Regions from separate parts of the Micromonospora sp. NBC_01412 genome, predicted to be linked through region 1. Evidence: riboswitches for the same ligand, from Rfam matches in the RefSeq annotation. Region 1 holds a riboswitch; each other region holds the start of a gene.

Region 1 (4,587 bases):
GGTGGACGCACAGGCACGCCGTACCGCCCGGCTCATGGTGGCTCTGGCCGAGCGGGGCGTTCCCGCCGTCCCCGTGATCGGACCGCACGCGTGAAAGTTCTCGTGCTCGGCGGGACGGGGGAGGCCCGCGCGCTGGCGGCCGCGCTCGTCGAGGACGGTGCCGAAGTGGTGACCTCGCTCGCGGGACGTGTCGCGCGTCCGCGGCTGCCGGTCGGACAGGTGCGTGTCGGTGGCTTCGGTGGGATCGAGGGGCTGACGACGTACCTGGCGGGGGCCGGGGTGGATGCCGTCGTCGACGCGACACACCCGTTCGCGGAACGGATCAGCGCCAACGCGGCTGCGGCGTGCCCGGCGGTCGGCGTTCCGCTGCTCCGCCTGGAACGGCCCGGCTGGGCTGGACGGCCTGAGGCGTCCGGCTGGCACTGGGTCGGCGACCACGATGAGGCCGCCCGCGTGGCGGCAGGGCTGGGGGAACGGCCGTTCCTCACCGTCGGCCGGCAGTCGCTCGGACGTTTCGTCGAGCCGCTGCGCCGCCACGCGTGCCTCGTGCGCGTGGTGGACGAGCCGGACATCCGTCTTCCGGCCTCCTGGATGCTGCTGCGCAGCCGTGGACCGTACACGATCGAACACGAGCGGCAGGTGATGGCAGACGCGGACGTCCTGGTGACGAAGGACTCCGGCGGTGACCACACCGTCGCGAAGCTCGAGGTCGCCGCCGAGCGGGCGATGCCGGTGGTCGTCGTCCGCCGAGCCGGCCCGCCGGGCGGTGTGCGGGTCGTCCGCGACGGCGACGCCGCGCTGGCCTGGGTGCAGGCGCTGCCGGCGCGCTGACCGCAGCCGCGCCGCGGGTGGTGCACGGCGGGTCCGTCACGGGCGGGCCGCCCCGTCCCCCGTCTCGGGCCCGGTGCCCGCCCCGGCCGGCGTCGTCCTCGTAGCAGCCAGGGCGACACCGGCCGGGCCCGCGAACGCGGCCTCTCAACCCCGTGGCCGACCCGAGCGCGCGGGGCGGCTCACAGCGTGGCGGCCAGCTCCTGGCGGCGCAGCCGCTCGGCGGCCCGGTCCGCGTCACGTCCGACCAGGCCGGTCAGCACGAAGCCGAGGACGGCCCACGTCGCGGCCAGGGTCATGACCGACGAGCGGCGGAAGTACCAGAGCGTGTCGGCCGGGAAGTCGCCAACTTCGTTGACCGTCGGCAGGACGGCGCCGGCGACCACGACCACCACGAGGTATGCGGCGGCACCGACCAGCACCGCGGCGTACGCGCCCAACTGGGGCAGGACCCGCCGGGCCAGGAGCACGGCGCCGATCGCCGCGACGAGGCTCAGCGCCCAGAAGCCGAAGTACAGGGCGGTCCGCTCGCCGATCGTGTCGCCCGAGCCCACCGCCGGCGGCGTGGCGGGATACTTGAAGAACGGCACCAGCGCCGTGGCGACGAAGCCGACGCCGACCACCACCGCGGTGGAGGCTCGTGCTGAGAGCGTGCCCAGGCGCCCGACGGCGAACGCGGCAGCGAGCGCCGTGGCGCCGCCGAGGACGGCGCCCAGCAGGATGGTGCCGGTTGCCAGGCCCCAGGTCGACTGCGTGTCGCGGGAGACCACGGCCTCCTCACCGTGGCTGTGGGATTGCTCGGCGGTCGCGTCGTCGTGCGGGTGTCCACTTTCGGCCGAGCCCGCCTCCTCCAGAGCGATGGCGGTGTTGACCTGGGGTTCAGCGACGACGTAGGCGACGAGGAAGGCCGCGAAGCCGGCGATCAGGCCGGCCAGTAGGCCGTGCACGAGGAAGGTACGAGGGGCCATCGAGGGTCCGTTCGAGAGCCGGCCACGGGCAGCACGAGCCGCCGGCAGGGCCGGGAGCGAGAGGAAGAAGAATCGGGCCGACCGGACGCGCGAGCGTCAGTGGCAGGGGTAGCCCAAGACGTGCCGTGCGTCGTGCACCAACTCGTGGACGACGGTGCCCTCGAAGACGGAGAATGCTCCCTGCTCGGCGCCCACGAAGTACAGGACGACGGCGGTGAGCAGCGCGAAGAACAGCGCCCAGGGGGCGAGCTCGCGCACGGGAATGGTGGGAACAGCGGCCGGAACGGCCGTGGTTGCCTGAGACATGACACTCCTTGGGAATTCTGCGTCCCATCGATGAATGTTCGCCTGGCTGGAGGGTCTGGCTTCGCCGCAAGCGGCGTCACAGTAGCGCGACTGCGCCGGGATCGCACCGGCTTCCTTCAGCAAGGTGGGACGACCATATCAGGTATTCAAGCGGGAAACGGTGCGGCGGCTGTCACGATCGCCTGCGCAGGACGCGGCTCTGTGGCCCGGTGAAGGCGCTGAAGGTGCTGCTCCCCTAGCGCGGCCACGTGACCGATGACCGCGACGGCCGGGGCACCGATGCCGGCCGCGGCGATGTCGTCGACGACGTGGGCGAGGGTGCTGCGGACGAACTGCTGGCTGGCCAGACTGGCGTCCGCCACGACCGCGCACGGCGTGCCCTTGTCCATACCGGCCGCGATGAGCGCTTCGACGATGGCAGGAAGGGTACGCACGCCCATGAGCACCACGATCGTGGTGCCGCAGCGTGCGAGGGCCGGGTAGTCGATCGACGAATCGGGGTGGCCCGGCGGGACGTGGCCGGAGACGACGGTGAAGCCCTGAACGAGTCCGCGGTGGGTGACCGGAATGCCGGCGAGCTCGGGGCCCGCGACGCTGGACGTCACGCCGGGCACGACGGTGGTGGCGACCCCGGCGTCGGCGCAGGCGGCAACCTCCTCGAAGCCGCGGCCGAACACATAGGAGTCGCCGCCCTTGAGCCGCACGACGTGACGCCCCGCACGTGCGTGACTCACGAGGAGCCGGTTGATCTCCTCCTGGCTCGTGCTTCGCCCGTAGGGGATCTTCGCGACGTCGACGACCTCGGCCTCCGGGCGGGCCCACGCCAGCGCCTCCCACGGCGCGAGCCGGTCGGCGACGATCACGTCGGCCTGCTCGATGGCTGCGCGTCCGGCGACGGTGACGAGACCGGGGTCCCCGGGGCCGGCACCGACCAGCGTGACGTGACCGGCCCGGTCCGTCCGGGCGGGTGCGTCAGTCGTCGGGGGCGCGACGGCCCGCAGCACGACATCGAAAACGGTCTCGTCCACCGGTGCCGTGACCCAGGTCAGGCGCCGACGGAGGGCGAGGTCCTCCAGCCCGGCGCACACGGTCGGCGCTGCGACAGTGACAGCTGCACCCTCACGCAGCAGCGCGGCGACCGTGGCAATGGCGCGCGGGCTCCCGTCGAGGACGAGCACGCTGCGACCGGTGACGTTCAGCTCCATGCGACGGTGAGTCCCAACGTGGTGAGCAGATGGCGGGTGGCGGCCGGCTCGCGGACGGCGATGCGCGCCCACGAGCCGTCGAGGCCGGGAAAGGTGTCGGTCCGGCGCACGGCCACGCCCGCATCCCGGAGGCGCGCGTGCGCCCCGGAACCCAGACGGGCGAGGACGAACGGGGCGCTGGACTCCGCGACCATGAGGCCGAGCTCGCTCAGCCCGTCCACGAGCGTCCGCCGCTGCTGCACGCACAGCGCGGCCCGGCGCCCCGCCTCGGCCTCGGCCTGCGGCCCGGTGGTCGCGACGACGGCATGCAGCGCCGGGGTGCCGACCGACCAGGGCGGTTGCTGGGTGCGGAGGTCGGCGACCACGGCGGCGTCGCCCACGACGTACCCGGCGCGGATGCCGGGAATCGACCACAGCTCGGTCAGGCTTCGCACCACGACCAGCCCGGGTAGCCGGTGCGAGGTGAGCGTCTGCGGCTCGCCCGGCACGAAGTCCATGAACGTCTCGTCCACGACGACGACGCGCCCGGGGCGGCACAGGGTGCGCAGGGTCGCGGCGGCGTGCAGGCGCCCGGTCGGGTCGGCGGGGTTGCCCACCACGACGAGGTCGGCGTCGTCGGGGACGGCGCCGGGGTCGAGGGCGAAGCCGTCCTCGGTCCGGCACAGGACATGGGTGATGGTGTGGCCAGCGGCGCGTAGCGCGACGTCGGGCTCGGTGAACTGAGGGTGCACGACGACCGGGCGCCGCCAAGGACGTGCTCGGGCGAGCAGGAAGAACGCCTCGGCGGCGCCGGCCGTGACGAGGACCTCCGACTCGTCACGACCGTGGCGACGGGCCACAGCGACGTGAGCGGCGGCGGCTTCGGGGTAGGTGTCGGAGGCCGCGATCCCGTCGCGCAGCGCCCGCTCGAGCCACTCCGGGCGGGGCAGCCGGCTGACGTCGGCCGCCAGGTCCAGCAGGCCGCCGGACAGCTCCACGTCGCCGTGGTGGCGCAACGGGGCCGCGGGCGGTTCGGGGACCGGTGGCGCGGCGACGGCATGCGTCCGTGGCGCACCAGGTGCCGCGATTGCGTCCGCCCGGTGCACAGCGTCCGCGAACGACTGGGCCAGGCGCGGGTGCCCGGCCCAGTGCACGTGCAGGTAGGACGCGCTGAGCGTCAGGCCCGCGAACCCGACGTCGCCGCCCTCCAGCGTCCACGCGGGACGCTCGCCGTGCACGGGAGTGACCGTGGTGCGGTGGAATTCGTGCGCCGTGGCACCGGTCCCGCGTGCGCCGAGGAG
Region 2 (4,587 bases), 3.3 Mb from region 1:
ACCGGGACGTGGCGAAGCTGAACCGGCTGCACGACCCCGACCGGATCCGCCCGGGGCAGCTCATCAGGCTGCCCGACGGCGCGGGCGACGCCGGGGCCCGTACGCACGCCACCGGCCGGCTGGTGGCCCGGCCCACGGCCCCCACCCCCGGCGGCGCGGTCACTCCCCCGCCGGCAGCCCCGGCCACCCCGCCGGCCGCCGCCGAAGCGCCCGCGACCCCGGCGACCCCGGCGACGCCGCCGGCCGCGACGCCGCGGGCCACCCGCCCGGCACCCGCACCGTCGACCACCCAGCCGTCGGCCGAGTCCACCCGCAGCACCCAGCAGGTGGGCCAGCCGCCCTCCGGGTCGCAGCCGGCGCTGGCCGCCGGGGCGTCCCGGGCGAGCGAGGAGGACCAGTTGAACCGCCCGCTCGCGGTCTCGGCGGTGCTCGCCGTGGCCAGCATCGTCGGGGCGCAGATCGGCGCGGTCCTCGGGCTGCGCCGCCGCCCGGGCATCGCCCGGGCCGCCGCCGGCGCGCGGTCCCTGGTCTCCGGCCGGCACCGCCGGAACTGACGCCGGCCGCCCCGTCGCCGGGTCCGGCCCACAGCGGAGTGCCGCGCCCGACCCGGCGGGAGCGGCGGCGCGACCGGCGCGGGAAGCTTCAGGGCAGCCGGGCCTGCAACACCCCGTCGATCACTCGGGTCGGCAGGATCTGCTGGTCGTTCCCGGACGGCCCGTGCATGACCTCGCCGCCGTTGAGCCGGAACGTGCTGCCGTGCCATGGGCAGACCACGCAGGCGTGCCCGCCGATCTCGGTGACCTCGCCCTCGCCGAGCGGGCCGCCCTGGTGCGGGCAGCGCTCCAGCATCACGGTGACCTCGTCGCCGTGCCGGTAGAGGATCACCGAGACGTCGTCCATCTCGCGGGTGACCAGCCTCCGCTGCGGCAGCCCGGCCAGGTCCGCCAGCGGGTGCCAACCGTCGCTGATCCGGTGCAGCTCGGGCACGCTCTGGTTGACCTGGGCCCCCTGCTTGTACGCCAGGTGCCCCCCGATGTACGCCCCCGCGCTCGCCGCGGTCAGCCCGAGGTACGCCAGCGCCCGCCCGGTCCCGTGCCGCCCACGCAGCCGGGCGGCCAGCGAGCCCGCGTACAGGGCCAGGCCGACGGTGGTGGAGGCGGCGTGCACCAGGCCGATCCGGCGCTGGTCCCGGGCGAGGGCCGCCCAGTCGTTCAGCCCGGCGACCGCCGCCGGGAGGGCGCCGACGGTGCCCAGCCCGACCAGTGTGGTGGCCGCCCGACGCTGGCCGGGCATGAGGTCGAGCACGGCGGCGCTGATCCAGGCGCCCACCGGCACCTGCACGAGCGCCGGGTGCAGCGGATGCCCGAGGAAGACGCCGTGCAGCAGGTCGCGCACCCGCTGCGGGCGGATGGTGGCCTGGACGGCGCGCTGCAGCCGGTCCCCGACCCCGTCCAGCGCCGAATTCTGTTCGATTCTCGTCAAGAGTGCCCGCATCCCGTCCGACTTCCCGGCAGGAGCGGGCGCAAACCGGTCGACGGTGACGAGCCCGTCGCCGTACGTGTCGACCGGCAGTCCGGGGACGCGGCCGGCACCGCCGTATCCGCACGTCACCAGTCCGGGGTGCCGGCGGTGGGGTCCCGCGCCGCCGACCGGCCGGCGGCGCGGGACCCGGCCGCTATTGCCAAGGGCCGCTGCGGCAGGTGAACCTACCGGTGTCGCTGTACTGGGTCACGCTGCCGTCGAAGTAGCTGTAGTTGACCCGCACCGGCAGGCCGATGTTGGAGAAGGGGCAGCCAGCGAAGAGGGTCGGTCCGGCGGTCGTGAAGGTCCCGACGCTGCCGGAGTACCAGGTGACCGTCCAGGTCGTCGTGCCGGTGCTGGTGGCGTCGCAGTAGAACTGCGACGCGCCGGACTCGCAGAAGGGCGCGGGGGCGCTGGCCAGGGCCGGGGTGGCGACGGCGACGGTCAGGCCGAGGGTGGTGAGGACGGAGGCGAGCAGGACCCTGACGGTGGCACGCATGAAGATCCTCCCGAACGTAGCGGGTTGAGAACTGAGAGTGATGGTCACGCTATCTCAGTAATCGAGGTTCATGAATCAACCGTTCGCCGGTCGGTTGCCGCCCAACGGTCGTGGTGCACCGCCTCGGCGAGGGGGCGCTTCCGCCGCCAGCCGTGTCGTTCCAGGTCCGGCACGGTCGCCAGGTGGGTGACCGGTCCGAGGCAGAGCCACGCCACCGGCCGGATGCCGTCCGGGATGCCGAGCAGCCCGGCCAGGAACGGCTCCCGGTAGAAGGAGACCCAGCCGACGCCGAGCCCCTCGGCGGTGGCGGCGAGCCACAGGTTCTGGATGGCCAGGCAGACCGAGTAGAGCCCGGCGTCGGCGATGGCGTGCCGCCCGAGGACGGCCGGGCCACCCCGCGCCGGGTCGTAGGTGACCACGATCGACAGGGTCGACTCCAGCACTCCGTCGATCTTGATCCGGGCGAACCGCTCGGCCGCCTCGCCGTCGAGGGTGGCGGCGAACGTGTCCCGTTCGACCTGGACGTGCTCGTGGAACCGGCTGCGGGTCCCGGCGTCCCGGACCAGGACGAAGTCCCACGGCTGCGAGTAGCCGACGCTGGGCGCGGCGTGCGCCGCGTCGAGGATCCGGTGCAGGGTGTCCGCCGGCACCGGCTCCCCGGTGAACTCGGCCCGGACGTCCCGGCGGCGGTGGATGGTGTCGTAGATGTCCACAGGCAGGCTCCCGCTGCGCTCGGCCCACCGTTGGGAGGTGGGCACCCGACGCGAGGCCGGTCTTCGGACTCCCGGATCGACGCCCAACCGTCCGCCTTCCCAGCCGTGCGGCCAGTGGCTGCGCGTGACGCGCGTGGACGGCGGCTCCCCGGTCACCGCGGCGGGCCCGTGCCGGATTCCCACCGGCTTCCCGATTCTCCCCGCAGGCGCGGGGCACCTCACATGATCGTGCCGTCGCCGATGCTAACGCCCCGCCCGTGTGCCGTCGGGACGGACGGGCCGCTACGGTCGATGTCGGGGCGGACGCCACCAGCCGAAGGGTGCGGCCGAGGGCCGAGCCGCCCGACCGGGAGGGACGCCGATGGGGGTACGGGTCGAACGCGCCGGGGCCGTGACCACGGTGATCCTGGACCGGCCGGCGGCCCGCAACGCCGTGGACGGGCCGACCGCCCGGGCCCTGGCCGACGCGTTCCGCGCCTTCGAGGCCGACCCGGAGGCGGCGGTGGCCGTGCTCTGGGGGGCGGGCGGGACGTTCTGCGCCGGGGCGGACCTGAAGGCGATCGGCACCCCCAGCGGCAACCGGGTCGAGCCCGACGGCGACGGCCCGATGGGCCCGACGCGGATGCGGCTGTCCAAGCCGGTGATCGCGGCGATCTCCGGGTACGCCGTGGCCGGCGGGCTGGAGCTGGCCCTCTGGTGCGACCTGCGGGTGGCCGAGTCCGACGTGGTGCTCGGGGTCTTCTGCCGGCGCTGGGGGGTGCCGCTGGTCGACGGGGGGACCTTCCGGCTGCCCAGGCTGATCGGCGAGAGCCGGGCGATGGACCTGATCCTCACCGGCCGACCGGTGCCGGCCGAGGAGGCGTACGCGATGGGTCTGGTGAACCGGCTGGCCGCGCCGGGTGAGGCCCGGGCGGAGGCCGAGCGGCTGGCCGCCGGGATCGCCCGCCACCCGCAGACCTGCCTGCGCAACGACCGGGCGGCGGTGCTGGCCGGGGCCAACCTGACCGAGCCGGAGGCCCTCGCGGTCGAGCTGGCCCACGGCGCGGAGTCGCTGGCGGCCGACGCGGCGGCGGGCGCGGCCCGCTTCGCCGCGGGCGCCGGCCGGCACGGCGCGCCCGCGTCTCCCTGACCGCCCGTACCGCACCGGCACGACCCGCGCGCGTCGGACGTCGGCACTACCTCAGGTTGCGCAGGGCGTCCTCGATGGCGCGGTGGAACGTCGGGTACGCGTAGATCATGTTCCGGAGCTGGGGCAGCGGGACCGCCGCGTGCATCGCCACCACCAGGCCCGACAGCACCTCCCCGCCGGCCGGGCCGACCGAGGTCGCGCCGACCAGCACGCCCCGGTCGGCGTCGGCGACCAGCTTGATCAGTCCGTCGGCCCGGTGGATCCAGCCCCGGGTGGACGAGCCGAGCTGGCTCACGCCGACCTGCACGTTGATGCCCCGCTCGCGGGCCTGCCGCTCGGTCAGCCCGACCGCGCCCACCTCGGGGTCGGTGAAGGTGACCCGGGGCAGCGCCCGGTAGTCGGCGTGCGGCACGCCGCCGGCGATCCCGGCCCCCGCCGTGCTCGCCGCTCCGCCGCCAGCGCTGGCGGTGCCGCTGGCGTCCGGGCCGGATCGTGCCCGCCGGACGTGGTCGAGCATGTCGGCCACCACGATGGCCGCCTGGTACATGGCGATGTGGGTGAACGCGCCCTCGCCGGTCAGGTCGCCGACCGCCCAGAGGCCCTCGGCGGCGCGCATCCGGTCGTCGACGGCGAGGTACCGCTGGGACGGGTCGACCCCGACACCGTCCAGCCCCAGCTCGCCGAGGTGCGCCCGCCGGCCCGTCACCACCAGCAGCCTCTCGGCG
Region 3 (4,587 bases), 3.7 Mb from region 1:
ACGCCGGCCGGAGAGGTCGCCTGACCGTCGAGCACGAACGGCGCGTTGGCCTGCTTGACCGCCCCCTCGATGGGCGTGACGATCGTCGTGTCGACCGGCGAGGGCGCCGGTGCCTGGGTGAGGTCGAAGAAGCCGACCCGCCCCACCGGCAGGCCGCCCTTGGTGTTGCCGTCGCCACCGGCGAAGAGGCCCCGCGGGGTGGCCAGGAGGGCCTTCTCCCCCTCGTACGAGCTGGAACCCGGGTTCCACTCGATCGCCGTGCCCGTGGTCGGGTCGAGCGCGCCGAGGTGGTCACGGCGGACCACCTGATCGCCGAGACCGTACCCGCTCAGGCCCTGGCCCGTGCCGTACCCGACGTTGTCCAGGCCGGGCCACGGGACGTTGGAGGTCGGCGATTCCTGCCAACTGAAGTGGCCGCCGACGTACACGGCCGTCTCGGTGATGGCGACCGAGTAGATGCTGTCGAAGTGACGCGACACCCAGATCGGCTCGACGTGGTCGTTGCCGGCCACCGGGAACGCGATCGCCGTGTCGTTGATCGGCGGGCGGTCGCCTCCCGAACCGCTGGTGACGACGAAGTAGGAGTCGTCCGGCGCGACGTCACCGGCGAAGACCCGCTGGATGCCGCCGACAAAGGAGAGGTTGTCCTCCCACAGGCGGGTGCGCCACGGCAGGAGGGCCTTGGTGGCGGTGTCGACGAGACCGACGCCGTAGCGGTCCTGGCCGGCGATCTGACGACCGGTGTGCACGACCAGCAGCCTGCTGCCGTCGTGCGTCAGCTTGAGCTGCTGCACGGTGAGCATGCCGCCGACGCCGATGCCGCCGGACAGGGGCAGGTTGAACCCGCTGTCGACCGCCCCCGTCGTCGGGTTGAGCGCGACCAGCCCGCTGCGGTTCACGCTGTTCACCTTCGTGAACTGGCCGCCCACGTACACCGCGGTGCTGCTCACGGCCAGAGCGGTCCCGCGCCCGTTCCCCTGCGCGGTGAACGCCGCGATCGGCGCACCGGTGACCGGGTCGAGCCGTACGATCTTGCGCTTCGTCAGGCCACCGACCGTGTTGAACGAGCCGGCGACATAGAGCGACGAGCCGTCCGGCGAGGCCTCGACGGCCTCGACGGATCCGTCGAACGTCGGCTGGAAGCCGGTGTCTATCTGGCCCGTGTCGATGTTGTACGAAGCCAGCGACGGCTGCGCCACCGGCGTCCCGCCGACGTTGGCGATCGCGGTGAAGGAGCCGGCGATGAAGACCCGGTTGCCGATCACCTCGATGTCCGTGATCTCGCCGTCGGTGATCCTCGGTACGTCATTGCGCGGCGTGCTGGGAACCAGCCCGGTGTGCCCCGGCACCGACTGGGCCGCGGCCGTGCGGGCGGCGATACGCGTCGCATCGCCGCCGACTGTTCTCGTGGCGGCGCGAGCGCTGGTGCTCGCGCCGTCGTCGGCGGTCCTGCCCGGTACAGTGCCCGCAGCCGCCGGTTGGCCTGTCAACAGAACAGCCCCGGCGACCAGACCCGCGATGGCGCGGCTCCGAACGTGCATCGAGACAACCCCCTGTAAAACGCCTGAATCGCGCCACCGGGGTGATTCCCGGCAACGTCCATCCCCTTGGCGTGCCGGATGTCACCGTAGGAGGTCACCATCCCTTGTGTACGGATGACGGTCCGAAACCCGACCGGTCGACTTCCGTTCCGGTCCTACCGGCCGGGTCCGCCGTCCGTGGATCCAGACCCGCTCCACCAATCGGATCGGTCCCGGCCCTGAAGGAATCGACGAGGCTTCACCGCCGCGGCCTCCGACGCGCCCGAACTCGACATGTGGGGTGTGACAACGCCGCAGTCCCTATATATGGTGTTGGGCGCAGCTGGTTCGGCCGCTCATCCGGGCGGTCGAGGCAACAGGGAACCCGGTGGAAAACCGGGACTGCCCCGCAGCGGTGAGTGGGAACGACCGCCGTCATCAGCACTGGGCCGCCAGCGGCCTGGGAAGCGACGGCCAGTAGGAGACCGGCGAGCCCGGTCACGCCCGCGAGTCCGAAGACCTGCCAGCGCGCCGCGCACCCATACCGGGGTGGGTGGCGGTCCGAGGCCGCGTGGGACGGCCGACGCCACCTGACCCGCGCCCTGCCGGCGTGACGTCCGCCGGTGTCTGCCTCCACGCGTCCGAAGGCCATCAGGTCTCGAGCCCGCGAGGAGTGAGTGGTGGCAGTCACCGAGGTTGTCCCGGCCGACGGCATGGTGGCCGACGAGGCAGCCCCACCGGGCCGGCGGCGGACGCAGATGCGTGTCCGTAAGCGCGACGGCGGCACCGAGCCGGTCGATGTCAACAGGATCGTCCGAGCGGTCGAGCGGTGGACCGCCGGCCTCGCCGACGTCGACCCGTTGCGGGTGGCGACGCGGACGATCAGCGGCCTGTACGACGGCGCGACGACCGCCGAGCTGGACCGGCTGTCCATCCAGACCGCGGCCGAGATGATCGGTGAGGAGCCGCAGTACTCGCGGCTGGCCGCCCGCCTGCTGGCCGGCTACATCGACAAGGAGGTCCGCAGGCAGGGCATCGGCTCGTTCAGCGAGGCGATCCGACGGGGACACGTCGAGGGCCTCATCGGCGACGGTACCGCCGCTTTCGTCGCCGCCAACGCCACGCAGCTCGATGACGCCGTCGACCCCCACGGTGACCTGCGGTTCGAGTACTTCGGGCTGCGCACGGTCCACGACCGGTACCTGCTGCGCCACCCGACGAGCCGGCTGGTGGTGGAGACCCCGCAGTACTGGTTGCTGCGGGTGGCCTGCGGCCTGTCCCAAGCCCCGGACGAGGCGATCGAGTTCTACCGGTTGATGTCGAGCCTGGCGTACCTGCCGAGTTCGCCGACGTTGTTCAACTCCGCCACCCGGCACACCCAGATGTCCTCCTGCTACCTGGTCGACTCCCCGCGCGACGAACTGGACTCGATCTACCAGCGGTACGCGCAGGTGGCGAACCTGTCGAAGTTCGCCGGCGGCATCGGCATCGCGTTCTCCCGGGTCCGGTCGCGGGGCGCGCTGATCCGGGGCACCAACGGGCAGTCCAACGGGATCGTGCCGTGGCTGCGGACGCTGGACGCGTCGGTGGCGGCGGTCAACCAGGGTGGCCGGCGCAAGGGCGCGGCCTGCGTCTACCTGGAGCCGTGGCATCCGGACATCGAGGAGTTCCTGCAACTGCGGGACAACACCGGTGAGGACGCCCGACGCACCCACAACCTGAACCTGGCCAACTGGGTCCCGGACGAGTTCATGCGCCGGGTGGAGGCAGACGGGATGTGGTCGCTGTTCGACCCGGACGTGGTGCCGGAACTGCCGGACCTGTGGGGGGAGGAGTTCGACGCGGCTTACCGGGCGGCCGAGGCGCAGGGCCGGTACGTGCGGCAGGTGCCGGCCCGGGAGCTGTACGGGCGGATGATGCGGACCCTCGCGCAGACCGGCAACGGGTGGATGACGTTCAAGGACGCCGCGAACCGGCTGTGCAACCAGACCGCCGAGCCGGGCAACGTGGTGCACCTGTCCAACCTGTGTACCGAGATCATCGAGGTGTCCAGCGACGCCGAGACCGCCGTGTGCAACCTCGGCTCGGTCAACCTCGCCGCCCACCTCACCGACGGCGGCCTCGACTGGGAACGGCTGCGCGCCACCGTCCGTACCGCCGTGACGTTCCTCGACCGGGTCATCGACATCAACTACTACCCGACCCCGCAGGCAGCGGCGAGCAACCCCCGCTGGCGGCCGATCGGCCTCGGGCTGATGGGCCTGCAGGACGTGTTCTTCGCCCTGCGGCTGGCGTTCGACTCCCGGGAAGCCCGGGAACTGTCCACCCGGATCTCCGAGGAGCTGTACCTGACCGCCCTGGAGACCTCCGCCGACCTGGCGGAACGCTTCGGCGCCCACCCGGCGTTCGCCGAGACCCGGGCGGCACGGGGCCAGCTCCAGCCGGACCTGTGGGGCGTCACGGGCAGCCAGGCGCAGCGCTGGAGGGCGCTGCGGGGGCGCGTCGCCGCGCACGGCCTGCGCAACTCGCTGCTGGTGGCGATCGCCCCGACCGCCACCATCGCCTCCATCGCCGGGTGCTACGAGTGCATCGAGCCGCAGGTGTCGAACCTGTTCAAGCGCGAGACCCTGTCCGGGGAGTTCCTTCAGGTCAACACCGCTCTCGTACGCGAACTGAAGGCCCGCGGCCTGTGGACCGACCAGGTCCGGTCGGCGATCAAGCGCGCTGACGGATCGGTGCAGGGCATCACGGAACTGCCGGTGGAGGTCCGGAGGTTGTTCCGCACGGCCTGGGAGTTGCCGCAGCGGGCGCTGATCGACCTGGCCGCCGCCCGCGCCCCGTTCATCGACCAGTCGCAGTCGCTGAACCTGTTCCTCGCCGCTCCGACGATCGGCAAGCTCTCCTCGATGTACCTGTACGCCTGGAAAGCCGGGCTGAAGAGCACCTACTACCTGCGGTCCCGCCCCGCCACCCGGATCCAGCAGGCCACCGTCGCCCCCGCCGGACCGGTGAACCCCGTTGGTCCCGTCGGTGCCGTCGCGCTGGCGGTGACCGTCGACGAGGCGGT

The links. A riboswitch is a leader RNA that binds a small molecule or an ion and turns the genes downstream of it on or off. The one in region 1 is predicted to bind cobalamin.
Region 2: linked by a shared signal. The riboswitch ahead of bluB (5,6-dimethylbenzimidazole synthase) and the one ahead of OG617_RS34615 (CbtB-domain containing protein) in region 1 are both predicted to bind cobalamin.
Region 3: linked by a shared signal. The riboswitch ahead of OG617_RS17070 (ribonucleoside-diphosphate reductase subunit alpha) and the one ahead of OG617_RS34615 (CbtB-domain containing protein) in region 1 are both predicted to bind cobalamin.

What each region holds. Positions count from the first base shown of each region.
Region 1 is NZ_CP109528.1:8,073,248-8,077,834, reverse strand. It holds gene OG617_RS34625 (cobalt-precorrin-6A reductase) at 91-831, shown strand; gene OG617_RS34620 (CbtA family protein) at 1,011-1,796, opposite strand; gene OG617_RS34615 (CbtB-domain containing protein) at 1,893-2,102, opposite strand; cobalamin riboswitch at 2,129-2,255, opposite strand; gene cobA (uroporphyrinogen-III C-methyltransferase) at 2,249-3,307, opposite strand; gene cobC (Rv2231c family pyridoxal phosphate-dependent protein CobC) at 3,298-4,392, opposite strand; partial or broken gene OG617_RS34600 (cobyrinate a,c-diamide synthase) at 4,384-4,587, opposite strand, start outside.
Region 2 is NZ_CP109528.1:3,291,126-3,295,712, reverse strand. It holds gene OG617_RS15135 (LysM peptidoglycan-binding domain-containing protein) at 1-554, shown strand, start outside; gene OG617_RS15130 (Rieske 2Fe-2S domain-containing protein) at 643-1,494, opposite strand; gene OG617_RS15125 (hypothetical protein) at 1,676-2,020, opposite strand; gene bluB (5,6-dimethylbenzimidazole synthase) at 2,089-2,733, opposite strand; cobalamin riboswitch at 2,770-2,969, opposite strand; gene OG617_RS15115 (crotonase/enoyl-CoA hydratase family protein) at 3,095-3,862, shown strand; gene OG617_RS15110 (dihydrolipoyl dehydrogenase family protein) at 3,909-4,587, opposite strand, start outside.
Region 3 is NZ_CP109528.1:3,694,320-3,698,906, forward strand. It holds gene OG617_RS17065 (hypothetical protein) at 1-1,541, opposite strand, end outside; cobalamin riboswitch at 1,848-2,063, shown strand; gene OG617_RS17070 (ribonucleoside-diphosphate reductase subunit alpha) at 2,234-4,587, shown strand, end outside.